Regions from separate parts of the Nonomuraea sp. NPDC050328 genome, predicted to be linked through region 1. Evidence: riboswitches for the same ligand, from Rfam matches in the RefSeq annotation. Region 1 holds a riboswitch; the other holds the start of a gene.

The links. Region 1 has a riboswitch for cyclic di-AMP ahead of ACIBG7_RS25365 (hypothetical protein). Riboswitches for the same ligand answer to the same signal wherever they lie in the genome.
Region 2: it holds a riboswitch for cyclic di-AMP, as region 1 does, so the genes downstream of both, ACIBG7_RS23845 (C40 family peptidase) here and ACIBG7_RS25365 (hypothetical protein) in region 1, are expected to answer to the same signal.

Annotation. Positions count from the first base shown of each region.
Region 1 covers NZ_JBITIW010000007.1:14,765-19,966, reverse strand. The annotation lists gene ACIBG7_RS25375 (site-2 protease family protein) at 1-356, shown strand, start outside; gene ACIBG7_RS25370 (DinB family protein) at 359-853, opposite strand; gene ACIBG7_RS25365 (hypothetical protein) at 954-1,898, opposite strand; cyclic di-AMP (ydaO/yuaA leader) riboswitch at 1,902-2,038, opposite strand; gene galT (galactose-1-phosphate uridylyltransferase) at 2,106-3,167, opposite strand; gene ACIBG7_RS25355 (DeoR/GlpR family DNA-binding transcription regulator) at 3,164-3,943, opposite strand; gene ACIBG7_RS25350 (50S ribosomal protein bL37) at 4,073-4,150, shown strand; gene ACIBG7_RS25345 (TrpB-like pyridoxal phosphate-dependent enzyme) at 4,187-5,202, opposite strand, start outside.
Region 2 covers NZ_JBITIW010000006.1:260,719-265,920, reverse strand. The annotation lists gene ACIBG7_RS23860 (dihydrofolate reductase family protein) at 1-251, shown strand, start outside; gene ACIBG7_RS23855 (branched-chain amino acid aminotransferase) at 254-1,339, opposite strand; gene ACIBG7_RS23850 (3-isopropylmalate dehydrogenase) at 1,485-2,534, opposite strand; cyclic di-AMP (ydaO/yuaA leader) riboswitch at 2,635-2,773, shown strand; gene ACIBG7_RS23845 (C40 family peptidase) at 2,918-3,376, shown strand; gene ACIBG7_RS23840 (ROK family protein) at 3,360-4,514, opposite strand; gene ACIBG7_RS23835 (sugar ABC transporter substrate-binding protein) at 4,580-5,202, shown strand, end outside.

The sequences.
Region 1 (5,202 bases):
CCAACGGGCCGATCGGCGTGGTCGGCATCGGCCGCATCGGCGGCGAGATCGCCACCCTCGACACCCCGATCGAGAACAAGCTGCTCTTCTACGTCAACCTGATCGCCATGTTCAACCTGGCGGTCGGCATGTTCAACCTGATCCCGCTGCTCCCGCTGGACGGCGGCCACATCGCGGGCGGCCTGTGGGAGGGGCTCAAGCGCGGCTTCGCGAGGATCACGCGCCGGCCCGAGCCCGCCCACGTCGACGTGGCCAAGGTCCTGCCGCTGACCTACGCCCTGGCGTTCCTGATGATGTTCATGGCCGGTCTGCTGGTCTACGCCGACCTGGTCAACCCGGTCCGCCTGGCGGGCTGAGGCTACTCGCCGGTGGCCCCGTCGATCCGCTCGCGCAGCAGGTCGGCGTGGCCGTTGTGGCGGGCGTACTCCTCGATCATGTGCACCACGATCCAGCGCACGGTGAACCGGTCGCCGTCGTGGGCGACCACGTCGTCGAGGGCGCGCTCGGCGAGGATCTTCCTGGACCGGGCGATCTCCTCCTGCCAGGCGGCGAAGGCCGCCTCGTAGGTGTCGGAGGCGGCCTCGTGGAAGGCGGCGTCCCGGTCGTCCTCGCGCCAGTGCCGGGCCCGGGCGTCCTCGCCGGCGATCACCCGCCGGAACCAGCCGCGCTCCACGTCGGCCAGGTGCCGCAGCAGGCCCAGGAGGGACATGGAGGAGGGCTCGACGGCGGGGGTGGCGAGTTGCTCGTCGGTCAGGCCGGAGCACTTCCAGGCCAGGGTCTCGCGCTGGTAGTCGAGGAAACCGGTCAGGGTCTCGGCTTCGGGGGCGACATGGGGAGGCTCAGTACGTTGCATAGTCCCCCATTTGTACCGGTTTGCAGGGGGGAATGCTGTACCGGTTTGCAGGGGGCGATGCGCCCGGGCCTCCGCGCCAGATGCCCGGGCGCACCACGTCTCAGAGCATCGAGATGTGCACGTGGTCGTAGTGGTTGGCGGTGATGCTGCCACGGTCGGACATGGCCCGCCAGCCCGAACCCTGGTTGATCCGCTGCTTCCAGATCACGTACTTGACGCCCAGCTTGTCCATGTTCTTGATCGCCCACGCGGCGACCTGGTCGCCGAGCGCGTTGCCGGCGTTGGAGGGCATGGCGCCGCCGCTGCTCATCATGAAGTCGCAGGCCCGGCCGAGCGGGTGCTCGCCGCTGTCGTCCACGCGGTAGCAGCCGACGGTGTACTGCAGGTTGAAGTTCTTCTGGATCTCCGCCCGCATCAGCCGCGTGCGCGGGGTGATGTTGTCCGACCCGCTGGGCAGCTCGGGCGCGAAGGAGCCGTCGGAGCGGCGGCCCGTGCCGTACGGGACGAGCTCCACGAGCTTCTTCTTGATGTCGGAGATGAGCTTCTCCGCCTCGTCGCGCTGGGCGGCGAGCTCGGTGCTCTCCTTCTTGATCGTGACCGCCAGCGTCGAGGCCTGGTCGGCGGCGAGCTTCTTGGCGTCCCGCGTGGCCTGCACGCCCTGGATGGCCGCCTGCTGCTGGTCGGTCACCGCGTCGAAGACGGCGGCGCCGACGGCGTCGGTCGGCATGAAGGGCGGCAGCGAGCCGTTGTTCTGGTACTGGATCTCGGCGAGCTGGGTGATGAGCTTCTCGGCCTCGGCGAGCTGCGCCTCGGCCTGGGCCAGCCGGGCCTTGGCCGCCTTCTCCGCACTCTGGGCCTTGCCCAGCGAGACGCGCTTGGCGTTGTAGGCCTCGATGAGCTTGTCGGCCTTCTTGTTCAGCTTCACCAGCTCGGCGCGGAGCTCCGGCTCGGTGGGCTTGGGCGCGGCGACGGCGGGGAACGTGCCGAAGGTGAGTGCGACCGCGGTGAGAATCCCCGCGGTGACCATCGCGGACTTGGCCGCCACGAACCTTCCTCTCCTTCTGCCGGCCGGGTTAGCTGACGGGTTCGGGCAGGAGATGCCCTACCACCGAAGTGGATTCACCCCAGGGTGCGATGGGTCCCCGGCTCCCGGGCGACGCGCCCGGGATTAGGCGTGCGACGGCTGTGACAGCCGTTGCGAGAGGGATACTAACGGTAAAACCAAGGTAACGCGACTCCAAGCCGAGATCGCTTAGTGATCTACCTGTGATCGAAGCAGTCGGGCCGCCTCCTCCGGCGGTACGTCGTTGACGAACGCGCCCATCCCCGACTCCGATCCGGCCAGGTACTTCAGCTTGCCGGGCGCCCGCCGGACCGAGAACAGCTCCAGGTGCAGGTAGGCCAGTTCGCGGCCCTGCCGTACCGGCGCCTGGTGCCAGCCCGCGATGTACGGCATGCGCAACCCGAACAGCCCGTCGAAGGCCCGCAGCACCGAGGTGTAGAGCGGCGCGAACGCCGCCCGCTCCTCGGCCGTGAGCGCCGGCAGGTCCGGCACCTGGCGATGCGGGTACAGGTGCACCTCGAACGGCCACCGCGCCGCGGCCGGCACGAAGGCGGTCCACAACTCGTTGGCGGCGACCACCCGGGGCCCGGCCTGCTCGGCGGCCAGCACGTCGGCGAAGAGCGTGGGCCGCTTGGCCGCGGCGGCCAGGTGCAGCCGGGTGCGCGGCGTGACGTACGGGTAGCCGTAGATCTGCCCGTGCGGGTGGGGGAGGGTGATGCCGATCTCCTCGCCGCGGTTCTCGAAGCAGAAGACCTGCTCGACGCCCTCGATCGTGGACAGCTCGGCGGTGCGGTCGGCCCAGGCCTCCATGACCAGCTCGACCTGCTCGTCGCTGAGCTGGGAGAAGCTGGAGTCGTGCTCGGAGGTGAAGCAGACCACCTCGCAGCGGCCCACGCCGGGTCGCACCTCGCTCAGGCCGCCGACCTGGGGGTAGTCGCCGAGGTTGGTGGAGAAGGAGGGGAAGCGGTTCTCGAAGACCACCACGTCGTACTCGCTCGCCGGGATCTCGGAGGCGCGTGCCGCGGTCGACGGGCACAGCGGGCACTCGTCGGCGGGCGGCAGGAAGGTGCGGCTCTGGCGGTGGCCGGCGATGGCCACCCACTCCTCGGTGAGCGGGTCGTAGCGCAGCTCGGAGGCGAGCGGGCGGGGATCGAGGCGGCGGCGGTCGATCGCGGACCGGTCGGCGTCGTCGCGCCGGTCGTAGTAGATCAGCTCCCTGCCGTCGGCCAGGTGAGTGATGGTGCGCTTCACGACGCTTCCTCCGCGATGATCAGTTCTCCGGCGCGCTCGGCCAGGTCCCGGCGCGCCTCGGCGTCCAGGCGCGCGTCGCTGATGACGACGTCGGCCTGGGACAGTTCGGCGATGGTGCTGATGCCCACCGTCTGCCACTTGGTGTGGTCGGCGGGGACGACCAGGCGCCCGGCGCACTGCACCAGCGCGCGGTTGGTCTCCGCCTCCAGCAGGTTGGGGGTGGTGAATCCGGCGCGCACGCTCATGCCGTGCACGCCCAGGAAGAGGGTGTCGACGTGCAGCGTGCGCAGCGCGGCGACGGCGACCGGGCCGACCAGGGCGTCGGAGGGGGTCCGGACGCCGCCGGTGAGCACGACCGTGCGGTCGTCGCGCTGGTTGCGGTGGAAGACCTCGGCCACCTGGATCGAGTTGGTGATCACCGTGAGGTCCGGGACCTCGATCAGGTGGTGGGCCAGCGCCCAGTTGGTGGTGCCGGCCGAGAGCGCGACGGCGGTGCCGGGCCGGACGAGACGGGCCGCGGCGCGCGCGATCGCCTCCTTCTCCGGCTGCTGGCGCGTGGTCTTGGCGGCGAAGCCGGGCTCCTCGGTGGAGCCGGGACCGCCGATGGTCGCGCCGCCGTGCACCTTCTCCAGCAGGCCGCGCTCGGCCAGGACCTCCAGGTCGCGCCGGACGGTCATGTCGGAGACGCCCAGGTCGCGCACGAGCTCGGCCACCCGGACCGCGCCGTGGCGCCGGACCCGCTCCAGAATCGTCTGCTGCCGCTGCTGTGCGAGCACGACGCCTCCTTCCAACAGATTCCACCAAATTATGACATGGCGGTGTTGGAAACTGAGCGCTTGACCTGGTCGGTGTGCCGGGAGACGGTGTGACCTACACCACATAGCCTGACATGTCGGGAGACGCCGATGGCCAAGCGCGCGCGCAAGAGCAGAGCCCGCAAGAAGAAGAAGGCGAACCACGGCAAGCGCCCAGCCTCGCGCTGAACCGGTGGGGACCCCGGCGGGGTCCCCCCGGCTCCGCTAGCGGCCCTGCGGCAGGGCGCTGAGCGCCTCGTCGATGCGTTCCTGCGGCAGCACGAAGTCGCGCATCTCGCCGGAGAGATAGCGGTCGTAGGCGGACATGTCGAAGTGCCCGTGCCCGCACAACGCGGTCAGGATGACCTTCTCCTCGCCCGTCTCCTTGCAGCGCAACGCCTCGGCGATCGCCTCGGCCAGGGCGTGCGTGGGCTCCGGCGCCGGCACGATGCCCTCGGTCCTGGCGAAACGCACACCGGCCTCGAAGCACTCGCGCTGCGACCTGGTCACCGCCTCGAAGCGGCCCAGCTCGTACAGGTGCGACAGCAGCGGCGCCATGCCGTGGTAGCGCAGCCCGCCGGCGTGGATCGGGTCGGGCACGAAGCCGTGGCCGAGCGTGTGCATCTTCAGCAGCGGGGTGAAGCCCGCGGTGTCGCCGAAGTCGTAGGCGTAGGTGCCGCGGGTGAAGGACGGGCAGGCCTCCGGCTCGACCGCGCGGAAGGTGATCTCCGGATGCTCCCGCATGAACGGGAACGCCAGCCCGGCGAAGTTGGAACCGCCCCCGGTGCAGCCGATCACCAGGTCGGGACGCTCCGGCAGTTGCTTGAGCGCCTCCTCGCCGATCACCGTCTGGTGCATCAGCACGTGGTTGAGCACGCTGCCCAGCGCGTAGCGGGTGTCCGGGTCGCCCGCGGCCACCTCGACCGCCTCGCTGATCGCGATGCCCAGGCTCCCGGTCGAGTCCGGGTCGTCGGCGAGGATCTTGCTGCCCGCGCCGGTCACGGGGGAGGGGCTGGCGTGCACCGTCGCGCCGTAGATCCGCATCAGCGAGCGGCGATACGGCTTCTGGTCATAGGAGGCGCGGACCATCCAGACCACGCATTCGACGCCGAACTGGGCGCACGCGAAGGCCAGTGCCGACCCCCACTGCCCGGCGCCCGTCTCGGTCGTCAGCCGCCGCACGCCCTCGCGGGCGTTGTAGAACGCCTGTGGCACCGCGGTGTTCGGCTTGTGCGAGCCGG
Region 2 (5,202 bases), on a different contig from region 1:
AGGGCGGCGGCGACATCACCGTGTTCGGCAGCTTCACCGTCTGGAACGACCTGCTCGAAGCGGGCCTGGTCGACGAGGTGCATGTGATGGTGGGGCCGGTCCTGCTGGGCGCCGGGACGCCCGCCTTCCAGGTCTCGGAGACCGTACGGCTGCGCCTGCTCGGCGTCCGGACCTGGGCCGACTCGGGGAACGTGGTGCTGCTGCGGTACGCGACGGAGCCCCCGGTGGAGCCCCGCCGTACCGGTCAGTGAGCTCAAGCGATCTTGTGGACCCAGCTGTGGTGGTCGGGACGCGTGCCGTACTGGATGCCCAGCAGCTCCTCACGCACCCGCATGGTCACCTCGCCGGGGGTCCCGTCACCCACGACCCAAGCCCGGTCGGCGCCCTTGACGGTGCCGACCGGGGTGACCACGGCGGCGGTGCCGCAGGCGAAGACCTCGGTCAGCTCGCCCGACTCGCACCCGGCCTGCCACTCCTCGATCGACAGCCGGCCTTCCTCGGCCTCCAGGCCCAGCTCGGCGGCGAGGTTCAAGATGGAGTCACGGGTGATGCCCGGCAGCAGCGTGCCGGTCAACGACGGGGTCATCAGCTTGTTCCCGAAGACGAAGAACAGGTTCATGCCCCCCATCTCCTCGACATAGCGGTGCTCGTTGGAGTCGAGCCACACCACCTGGTCGCAGCCCTGCTCGACGGCCTGGCGCTGGGCGACGAAGGCCGCCGCGTAGTTGCCGCCGCACTTGGCCGCGCCGGTGCCGCCGGGCGCCGCGCGGGTGTACTCGGTGGACAGCCAGACCGAGACCGGCTTGATGCCGCCGGCGAAGTAGGAGGCGGCCGGTGAGGCGATGACCATGAAGCGGTACTGCTTGGACGGGTAGTTCACGCCCAGCCCGACCTGGGTGGCGATGATGAAGGGCCGCAGGTAGAGCGAGTGGCCCTCGGTGGTCGGCACCCAGTCGCGGTCGGTCTGGACGAGCAGTTCGAGCGCCTCGACGAAGGTCTCCTCGGGCACCTCGGGCATGGCCATGCGGGCGCAGGACTTGTTGAAGCGCGCCGCGTTGGCGTACGGGCGGAAGGCCACGATGGAGCCGTTGCTCTGGCGGTAGGCCTTGAGCCCCTCGAAGAGCTCCTGCGCGTAGTGGAAGACCGAGGTCGCCGGGTCGAGCGTCAACGGCCCGTACGGCTCGAGCCGCGCGTTGTGCCAGCCGAGCTCCTCGGTGAAGTCGATCGAGATCATGTGGTCGGTGAAGTGCTGACCGAAGCCGGGCGCCGCGAGTATCTGGTCGCGCTCGGCCGCGGTGCGCGCGCGGTCGGAGAGTTGCACGTCGAAGCTGAGCGTCATGGCGGAGTCCTTCTTTCGCGAGGCGGGCTTATGTCCAGTATCTGGGATGTAGCGGCATCTATACCAAAAACGCCTGGTGGCTGCGGCCACCAGGCGTTCGTAGGGCAGGCAGGCCGGAGCGCGAAGGGCGCCCGGCCGGGTACGGCTAGGCGCCGCCGGCTACTCGTGCGGTGATGTCGTCACCGATCTCCTGGGTGCCGCGCACCCGGCCGCCGCTCCGCTCGAGGATGTCGGCGGCGACGGCCTGCTCGACGCGCTCGGCCTCGGCGGTCAGCCCGAGGTGCTCGAGGAGCATGGCGATGGAGAGGATGGTCGCGGTCGGGTCGGCCTTGCCCTGGCCGGCGATGTCGGGCGCGCTGCCGTGGACGGGCTCGAACATGCTCGGCGCGGTGCGGTCGGGGTTGACGTTGCCGCTGGCGGCCAGGCCGATGCCACCGGCGATGGCGGCGCCGATGTCGGTGATGATGTCGCCGAAGAGGTTGTCGGTGACGATCACGTCGAAGCGGCCTGGGTCGGTGACGAAGAACATCGAGGCGGCGTCGATGTGCTGGTAGTCGGTGGTGACCTCGGGGAAGTCGGCGGCGACCCGCTTGACGGTGCGGGCCCACAGGTCGCCGGCGAAGGTGAGGACGTTGGTCTTGTGGACCAGGGTGAGCTTCTTGCGGGGCCGCTCGGCGGCCTTGGCGAAGGCGTAGCGGACCACGCGCTCCACGCCGAAGGCGGTGTTGAGCGACTCCTGGGTGGCGATCTCGTGCGGGGTGCCCTTGCGCAGCACGCCGCCGGCGCCCGCGTAGAGGCTCTCGGTGCCCTCACGGACGACCACCATGTCGATGTCCTCCGGCGTGACGCCGGCCAGCGGCGTCTCGACGCCCGGGAACAACTTCACGGGCCGGAGGTTGACGTAGTGGTCGAGCTCGAAGCGGAGCTTGAGCAGCAGGTCGCGCTCCAGGACGCCCGGCGGCACGCTGGGGTCGCCGACCGCGCCGAGCAGGATCGCGTCGTAGCCGCGCAGCTCGTCGAGAGTGGCGTCGGGCAGCACTTCGCCGGTGCGGTGGTAGCGAGCGGCACCCAGGTCGTAGTGGGTGGTCTCGATCTTGACACCGGTCGCGTTGAGGACCTTCAGTCCTTCGGCGACGACTTCGGTGCCGATCCCGTCTCCGGGGATCACGGCCAGACGAATGTTGCGCGACTCCATGAGAACGTACCCTACCCCCCTGTCTCGCCCTGCGAACAACCGATCTCAAAAGGCGGACACGGCTTTTTGTCCGATTTGCGACCTTTTGACCCTTTCGTTAGAGTCCCACGAGCCTAATCCGTCACGTCCGTGACAGAGCCGGGGACCCACCTTTCTTCATGGGGCGAATCCCTTCGTGTAGGGCCGACTTCCAGGCCCGAGCCCGTCAGCTAACCCGGTCGGCCGCGTGGAAGGACCCTCCCCTGTCTCGCCTCGTTCTCGCCGCCCTCGCCCTCCCGCTGGCGCTCGCCGCCACCCCGGCCCCGGCCCACGCCTCGGCCGGCGCGGGCAGCACGCCGGAGAAGGCCGCCAGCATCACACTGGACGCCGCCCAGGTCAAGGAGGTGCGCGACCGGGCCGTCAAGCCGCCCGCCTGGAAGAAGGCCCTCACCTACGCCATGTCCAAGCGGGGCGTGCCGTACGTCTGGGGCGGGACCTCCGACCGCGGCTACGACTGCTCCGGACTCATGCTCCGCGCCTACGAGAGCGCGGGCATCGAGCTGCCCCGCACCGCGGCCCAGCAGTACTCCGCCTTCGGCAGGAAGATCTCCTGGAAGGAGCTCAAGCCGGGCGACATGGTCTTCTTCTCCGGCCTCGGGCACGTGGGCATGATCAGCCGCCCCGGGTACATGGTGCACGCCCCGCACTCCGGTGACGTGGTCAAGGAGGAGCGGCTCAGCGGCTGGCGGCGCGGCGCCTTCGTCGGCGCGGTCCGGCCCGACCCCAAGGGCGTCGCGCTCTGGGCGGCCCTGCTGAAGCAGAAGGCCAAGCCCGCCGAGACGATGCCTACCGCGAGCCTCTGAGCTCGAAGATCAACTCCCAGGCCCGGGCCTTGGCGTGGGCGACCGCGCCCAGCAGCACCCCGCTGTCGCCCAGCGCGCTGGCCACCACCTGGGGCCGCAGAGGCCCCAGCTCGGCGATCCGCCGCTGGATGGAGCGCCCGAGCAGGTCGAGGTTGTGCCCGACGCCGCCGGTGAGCACGATCACCTCCGGGTCGAGCACGGCCGCCACCGCGACCAGCAGCCCGCCGATCCGCCGGCCCTCGCCGTCGACCACCGACAACGCGACCGGGTCGCCCCCTGCCGCGGCGGCGAAGACCTCGCGGGCGCTGTCCAGCCGCAGCCCGGCGGCCTGGGCGGCGCGCACCACGCCGGGCGCGGCGGCGACCGTCTCGGTGGCGCCGCGCTCCAGGGTCTCGTCGCCCTCGGGCGCCTCGGCGGCCGGCAGGTAGGACACCTCGCCGGCCGCTCCGCGGGCGCCGACGTAGAGCTCGCCGTTGATGACGATGCCCATCCCGACGCCGGTGCCGACCGAGACCAGCGCGAAGTTGGCCTTGCCGCGGCCCTCGCCGTACGCCATCTCGCCGACCGCGGCGAGGTTGATGTCGTTCTCGATGACCAGCTCGACGCCGAGCGCGGCGGCCAGCCGTTCGCCCAGGTCAGGACCGGGCAGGTTGGGGGCGAGGGAGAGCAGCCCGGCCGCGGGGTCGTAGACGCCCGGCGCCCCGACCACCGCGCAGGCGATCGAGGACCACTCGACCCCGGCCTCGGCGGCGGCCTGCCGGGTCAGCTCGGCCACGCAGGCGGCCAGCTCGGCGGAGGTGCGGGCGGTGTTGCGTGCGTCGGTCCGCCCGACGAAGGCGGCCCGCAGGTCGGCGACGGCCACCCGGATCCAGTCGCGCCCGATGTCGATGCCCGCCACGTGCCGGGCGGCGGCGTTGAGGTCGTAGAGCGAGCTGACCGGCCCGGGCCGGCCCAGGACCTCGCCCACCAGGTGCACGAGGCCGTCCTCCTCCAGCCCGGCCAGCACGGCGGAGACGGTCGGTTTGGACAGGCCGGTCGCCTTCGCCAGGTCCGCGCGGGCGGCGGGACCGTGGGCGGCCAGCCGATCGAGGAGCTGCCGCTCGTTCAGCACGCGGAGCAGCCGCGGATTCCCCAGCACAGCGGAAGTCTAGCCAACGCGTTGATAGTAAATTACCTTTCTTACCAAATAGGAGAGGAGGGGCGATGCACCGCACAGCCGCCCTGGGAGCACTCTGCTTAGCCGCCGCCCTGCTGACCGCCTGCGGGTCCGGTACGGCAGGCCAGAACAGCGAGGCCGGCAAGACCAGCAAGATCGCGCTGTTCCTGCCGGAGTCCAAGACCACCCGGTACGAAGCCTTCGACCGCCCGCTGTTCGAGGCCAAGGTCAAGCAGCTCTGCCCCGACTGCGAGCTCCTGTACGGCAACGCCGACCAGGACGCCGCCAAGCAGCAACAGCAGGTCGAAGCCGCCCTGGCGCAGGGCGCGAACGTGATCGTCCTGGACGCCGTGGACGCCGGCGCGGTCGCGCCCCTGGTCAACCAGGCCAAGCAGCGCAAGGTCCCGGTGATCGCCTACGACCGGCTGATCTCCGGCATCGACTACGCCTACTACGTCTCCTTCAACAACGTCCGCGTCGGCGAGATGCAGGGCCAGGCGCTGCTGGAGGCGATGACCGCCAAGGGCGTGGCCGGCCAGGGCGAGATCGTGATGATCCACGGCTCCCCCACCGACCCCAGCTCGGCCGACTACAAGAAGGGCGCCAAGAGCGTCCTGGAGGGCAAGGTCAAGGTCGGGCGGGAGTTCGACACCCCCGACTGGAGCCCCGA